Regions from separate parts of the Arthrobacter sp. R3-55 genome, predicted to be linked through region 1. Evidence: riboswitches for the same ligand, from Rfam matches in the RefSeq annotation. Region 1 holds a riboswitch; the other holds the start of a gene.

Region 1 (3,334 bases):
TGGTGCCCGCTGGCATGGCATATGCGCAGGCAGCCGGCTTGCCTCCTGTCACCGGCCTCTACGCAACTGTCGTACCGCTGCTGGTTTACGCGGCGGTGGGCCCTTCCCGCATCATGGTCCTCGGACCCGACTCAGCATTGGCCCCGTTGATCGCTGCGGCGATTGTGCCCCTCGCAGCGGGCAACAGCGGTAAGTCCGTGGCGTTGGCAGGGCTCCTGGCCCTGCTGGTGGGTGCGTTCATGCTGGCGGGCTCCGCCCTGAAACTGGGGACCATCACGGGTTTGCTGTCCAAACCCATTCGGCTCGGATACCTCAATGGAATCGCACTGCTGGTGGCGCTCTCGCAACTGCCGGCTTTCCTGGGCATAGAGGCCGACGGCGACGTCTGGCAAAAGCTCGGACAGGTCACCACCGGGGTATTCGGCGGTGACATCAACATCACCGCGCTGCTGCTCGGTGCAGGTTCACTGGCGCTCATCTGGATCCCGCGGCTCCTGCGGTGGAAAGTACCCGGCGTCCTGTTCGCAGTGGTTGGTTCATGCGTAGCGACGGCGGTCTTGGGCCTTAACGACGACGTGAAGGTCACCGGAGTCTTGCCGCAGGGCCTGCCGTTGCCCGCACTGGGCGGCATTGGATGGGCCGATGCGTTGACATTGCTGCCCGCCGCGGCCGGCATTGCCCTCATGGCCTTTGCCGATACGGGCGTCCTGTCCCAGACCCTGGCAGCCAAGGACGGCAAACGGGTGTCCGGCAACCGGGAGATGGCTGCGCTCGGGGCGGCCAATGCCGCTACCGGACTGCTGGGAGGATTCCCGATTTCCGGCAGCACCTCGCGGACGCCCGTGGCCGTGGATGCAGGTGCCAAATCCCAGCTGACCGGGGTGGTGGGGTCCTTGCTGGTGCTGGCATTCATGCTGCTGGCACCGGGGGTGACGGAGTACCTGCCATCGGCAACCCTTGCCGCGGTCGTCATTGCCGCAGCGATTGCCCTCGCAGATCCGGCTGGTGTCCGGCGGCTCTTCAGCCTTAGCCGCAGCGAGTCCGTGGTGATGCTGGCCGCGTTCCTCGGAGTCCTGACCGTGGGCGTCCTGCAGGGAATCGTTGTGGCGATTGCCCTGGCGCTCCTGGATTTTGTCCGCAGGGCCTGGGATCCGTACCGAACCGAACTTGGCGCAGAGGATGGCCTGCCGGGGTACCACGACGTTGAGCGGCATCCCGAAGCCGAGCGCATCCCGGGACTCTTGATTCTCCGCTTTGATGCTCCCCTGTTCTTCGGAAACGGCCAGGTCCTGGCCGCATTTGTCCGCGAACAACTGCATGAGGCCCCGGACGAGTCCGCGGTCCCCGTCACCCACGTCATCCTTGCCGCCGAACCCATCACCGGGATTGACACCACGGCCTTGGACGATCTGGTCACCCTGGACGAATGGCTGGCCAGCAAGGGAGTAGATCTGGTGTTCGCCGAACTCAAGGGCCCGGTGAAGGACAAGTTGGTCCGTCTTGGCACTGCAGCGAGTTTCACGCCTGAACACTTCTACCCCACTGTCGGCGCGGCAGTACGTGCGCTCAAGGAAGGGGGCACTGAAGCGTCCGCCGATTACGCAACATGACGGCCGGATCGGCGCCCGCAAGTGCAGCCCGACGCCCGCGGATGCTACGTTTTTCTTGAGTAATGAGTACCAGCGCAAAGCCCTGACTTGCTGGTCGGCAACCCTCTCTCCGGCGGGGTGCCTCAGGTGACTACTCGGCGTATCGACAAATTCGAACTGCAAGCGTGACTGAGGAGCACCAGCAATGCCTGAACCCACTGAAGAAAAACTCTCCTACCGCCTGATTACAGGCCCGGACAACCGTGAATTCTGCGAGCGCATCCACAGCGCGCTCGCTGAGGGCTACGTGCTCCATGGCAGCCCGGCAGCTACCTTCAACGGCACCACCGTCATTGTTGCCCAGGCAATTGTGCTCCCCGCCGCGATCGCCAATGCTGATGCCGCCGTCGCCGACGCCGTTGACCAGCTGGAGAACTATGACGACGAAGAAGCATTCGAGGGCCACGCATGAGCTACGCAGGTGACCTGACCCCGCAGGATGCATGGGCCAAGCTCGAGCAAGGCGCCATCCTGGTCGATGTCCGCACCGAGGGCGAGTGGGCCCACATCGGCATCCCTGACACCAAAGCCACGGAGAACGATCCCCTGTTCATCCAATGGAGCCTCGCAGGCGGCATCCCCAACTCCCGTTTCATCGAGGACCTGCAGCAGCAGGCCCCCGAGGACGAGGCCGTGGAACTCGTTTTCATCTGTCGCTCCGGCCAGCGCTCCATCTCCGCCGCCATTGCCGCAACGCAGGCCGGATTCACGGCGTACAACGTCCTTGAGGGTTTCGAGGGTGAACCTGACCGCTACGGTGAACGCACCGTCAATGGCTGGAAAAATCGTGGCCTGCCGACGAATCTGGGGACCGAGTAAGTGACTTTCAATCCCGACGCCGCCGGCTGGAGCCCTGACACCCAGGCCGTCCGCGGTGGCCTTGACCGTACCAATTTCCAGGAAACATCCGAGCCGGTTTTCCTGAACTCCGGCTTTGTCTACGAATCGGCCGCAGCTGCCGAGCGTGCTTTCACCGGAGAAGACGAGCGCTTCGTGTACTCCCGCTACGGCAACCCCTCCGTGGCCACGTTCCAGGAACGGCTGCGGCTGCTTGAAGGAACCGAGGCGTGCTTTGCCACCGCGTCCGGCATGTCTGCGGTCTTCACTGCCCTGGGTGCCCTGCTGGCTGCGGGCGACCGCGTGGTGGCTGCCCGCTCCCTGTTCGGCTCATGCTTCGTCATCCTCAACGAGATCCTGCCCCGTTGGGGTGTGGAAACCGTGTTCGTTGATGGCCCGGACCTGGAGCAGTGGCGTGAAGCCCTCTCGGAACCAACCACTGCTGTGTTCTTCGAATCTCCGTCCAACCCCATGCAAGAGATCGTAGACATCGCTGCCGTCAGCGAACTGGCGCATGCCGCCGGGGCGACCGTGGTGGTAGACAACGTCTTTGCCACTCCCCTGTTGCAACGCTGCGGCGAGCTGGGTGCCGACGTGATCGTCTACTCCGGTACCAAGCATATTGACGGCCAGGGACGTGTCCTTGGCGGTGCGATCCTGGGCACCAAGGAATTCATTGACGGCCCGGTAAAGCAGCTTATGCGGCACACCGGCCCTTCGTTGTCCGCGTTCAATGCCTGGGTCCTGACCAAGGGCCTGGAGACCATCGGGCTCCGTGTGAACCACAGTTCTGCCTCTGCTTTGAAGATTGCCGAGTGGCTTGAACAGCAGCCGGCCATCAGCTGGGT
Region 2 (3,334 bases), 1.2 Mb from region 1:
CGGCTGCAAGCACGACGCCACTGCCATCAACTGCGGGCTGGATCCCTGGGTGAACGAAGGTCACGCCGGACCTTCAGGAGTGGCCCGGCTGGCTTCGCTGCGCCGGCTGCTCGGCGCAGACCCGCGGCTGGAAGCCAAAGAGGCCAAGGAACTGGGCACTGTCAACTGATCGCTGCGGCTTCACCTCCCCACTGCAGGGAATGTTTCAGGATAGTTTGGTGCCATGACCCATCCCGTTTCCACCTACAACGATGACCTGCGCCTGGCCCATGTCCTCGCTGATTCCGTCGATGCCCAGACCATGGATCGCTTCAAGGCCCTGGACCTCAAGATCGAAACCAAGCCCGACCTCACTCCCGTCACGGACGCTGACAAGGCTGCGGAGGAAGCCATCCGCGGCCAACTCTCACGCTCGCGGCCCAGGGACGCTGTTCTTGGCGAGGAATTTGGCAGCAGCGGACACGGCTCACGCCGTTGGATCATCGATCCCATCGATGGAACCAAGAACTTCGTCCGGGGTGTACCGGTGTGGGCGACGCTGATCGCACTGGTTGACGAGGGTGAACCTGTAGTAGGCGTCGTCAGCGCCCCCGCTTTGGGCAAACGCTGGTGGGCGGCCAAGGACATGGGCGCCTACATGGGGCGGTCCCTTGCCGCTGCTACCCGCTTGAAGGTCTCCAACGTCACCAATCTGGCCGATGCCTCGCTGTCTTACTCCAGCCTGTCCGGGTGGAAGGAACGCGGGAACCTGGACGAGTTCCTGGGACTGACCGAGGACGTTTGGCGGACCCGGGCCTATGGCGACTTTTGGTCCTACTGCCTGGTGGCAGAAGGGGCAGTGGACATCGCTTGCGAGCCTGAGTTGAACTTGTACGACATGGCTGCACTGGTCCCGATCGTGACGGAGGCCGGTGGCCGCTTTACTTCGCTGGAAGGCGACGACGGACCCTTCGGCGGCAATGCCTTGGCCACTAACTCGATCCTCCACTCAGAGGTGCTCAAGCGCCTCAACCCAGGCTTGGACGATCTCCTTTAGTTCCGGCCTCCTCCAGCTCCGGGCCCGTGGGACCAGGGCGATTTAGCGAATATTCGACGGCGGTTGCCTCCTTTTGGAGGCAGCTGCCGTCTTTTATTCGCCAAACTCCCGCTTTACAAGCCTGACGTAACAAAGCGCTTAACAAAGCGCAGTGACTTTGGAGTGGCCGCTGGAGGTGCCCTAACCTTTTTTACAGGTCACGAGTGCCAGCGCTAAACCCCGGTTTGCTGGCCGGCAACCCTCCATTCGCGGTGGGGTGCCCCGGGTGACGACCCGGCCGGTCCGGAACGGATGCGGCAAGCGCGGATCCCCCCCATGGGGGTCCCTCTTGAATGAGGTCCCATGAGTACTGTCACGTTCGATTCAAACGCCATTCCTTCTTTTGTCGAAGAAACCCCTGCACAGGCAGCTGCAGCAGCCCGGCCCCTCGCCGCAGTGACTGGTGCCGAACTGCAGGCCCCACTGATTCAGGGCGGCCACGTCCGCTACGCCAATCTGGACTATGGAGCTTCGGCTCCGGCGCTGACCATCGTCTCGGCCTATCTCAACGAGGTCCTGCCCTACTACGCCAGCGTCCACCGCGGTGCCGGATATGCCTCACAGATCAGCACCTCCGTCTATGAGAATTCACGGAACATCGTGCGTGACTTCGTCGGTGGGCGCCCGGATGATTCCGTCATTTTCACGCGAAACACCACGGACTCCTTGAACCTCCTGGCCGGTTGCCTTCCCCAGGCCGAGGGCCGGTTCTCCGGTGAAGTCCTTTACCTGGACATCGAACACCACGCCAACCTGCTCCCCTGGCAAGGAGTCCCGCACCGCAGCGTCGTGGCAGCCTCCACCCTCGCCGCGACGTTCGACAAACTCCGCGATGAGTTGGCCCAGGGCGGGGTCAGCCTGCTCGCGATCACCGGTGCCTCGAACGTTACTGGTGAAATCCTGCCGATCGCCGAGCTCGCTTCATTGGCTCACGAATTCGGTGCCAGGATCGTGGTGGATGCAGCCCAGCTCGCACCCCACCGTAGGATCAACATCACCGAAGCTGACGTGGATTACGTTGTCTTCTCCGGGCACAAGCTCTACGCGCCTTTCGGTGCCGGCGTAGTGGTGGGCCGTCCGGACTGGCTCGACGCCGGGATTCCACACCTGGCTGGTGGCGGCGCCGTCCGGGAAGCCCGTTTGGACTCCGTCAGCTGGGCAACCGGTCCCGCCCGCCACGAGGGCGGCTCCCCCAACGTCCTTGGCGCAGCCACCCTCGCCCGCGCTACTCAAGTTCTCGCTGCACTGGACCAGGAGGCCTGGCACAACCACGAGGCGTCGATCCGCTCCTACCTGGTGGACGGCTTGGAGGCCATCGACGGCGTGACAGTCCACCGGATCTTCTCCGACTCCGAAGACACCATCGGTGTGGTCAATTTCTCCGTAGAAGGATTCGACGCCGGATTGGTGGCAGCGTACCTGGCCGCCGAGCACGGCGTTGGCCTCCGGGATGGCCGCTTCTGCGCACACCCACTGCTCAAGCGGCTAGGACTCCCCTCGGGCTCCTTGCGTGCAAGTTTTGGCGTCGGCTCCCGGTTGGAGGACGCCACGAGGCTGCTGGCAGGCATTGAGGGCCTCAAGCGCAACGGCCTTGGCTGGGACTACGTAGTGGATGAGGGCCGCTGGGTACCTGCCAACGACCACCGCACCTACCCCGAGTGGGCTCCCAATACTCCGGGCACGGCGGGCGCAGCCCCCTGCACTGTGGACTAATACCGGGTCTCGGTTTCCGGCCGCTGGGGTAAATTCGTAGTGTATCTCTTTTGCCGACCCTGGAAGGAGTCCTTGGTGGCGATGCGTTCTCAGGCTGCCTCAAGTGGACAGCCAGCCATCCCCGGACCTGCCGGACCACGCGGGCCCAAGCTCCACGCTGACCTCCGCAGTGAGTTCGGCCAGAGTTTCCAGGACGGCGGAGAGCACTATGATCGGGTGCGCCCCGGTTATCCCTTGGACTCTGTGGAATGGCTGGTCCCGGAAGGGACCCGGATAGCTGCGGACCTGGGCGCAGGGACCGGCAAGTTCACGGCGCGCCTCGTCCAGTACGGGCTGGACGTGACCGCCGTCGATCCTTCCGTGGACATGCTTGATCAGCTGCGGAAGTCCCACCCACAAGTCCTCGCGCTGGAGGGAACTGCCGAAGCAACTGGACTGACGGACTCAGCATTCGACGTCGTCAGTGTCGCCCAGGCCTGGCATTGGTGCGACCCACTCGCGGCGAGCACCGAGATAGCTCGTATCCTGCGGCCGCAGGGGACCCTG

What was found. Region 1 has a riboswitch for S-adenosylmethionine ahead of M1D51_RS02565 (DUF1737 domain-containing protein). Riboswitches for the same ligand answer to the same signal wherever they lie in the genome.
Region 2: another riboswitch for S-adenosylmethionine. It lies ahead of M1D51_RS07855 (aminotransferase class V-fold PLP-dependent enzyme); the one in region 1 lies ahead of M1D51_RS02565 (DUF1737 domain-containing protein).

Annotation. Positions count from the first base shown of each region.
Region 1 is NZ_CP096423.1:528,020-531,353, reverse strand. It holds gene M1D51_RS02570 (SulP family inorganic anion transporter) at 1-1,610, shown strand, start outside; SAM riboswitch class IV at 1,669-1,781, shown strand; gene M1D51_RS02565 (DUF1737 domain-containing protein) at 1,795-2,061, shown strand; gene M1D51_RS02560 (rhodanese-like domain-containing protein) at 2,058-2,468, shown strand; gene M1D51_RS02555 (O-succinylhomoserine sulfhydrylase) at 2,469-3,334, shown strand, end outside.
Region 2 is NZ_CP096423.1:1,679,326-1,682,659, reverse strand. It holds gene rsgA (ribosome small subunit-dependent GTPase A) at 1-169, shown strand, start outside; gene hisN (histidinol-phosphatase) at 224-1,036, shown strand; SAM riboswitch class IV at 1,232-1,345, shown strand; gene M1D51_RS07855 (aminotransferase class V-fold PLP-dependent enzyme) at 1,379-2,788, shown strand; gene M1D51_RS07850 (class I SAM-dependent methyltransferase) at 2,870-3,334, shown strand, end outside.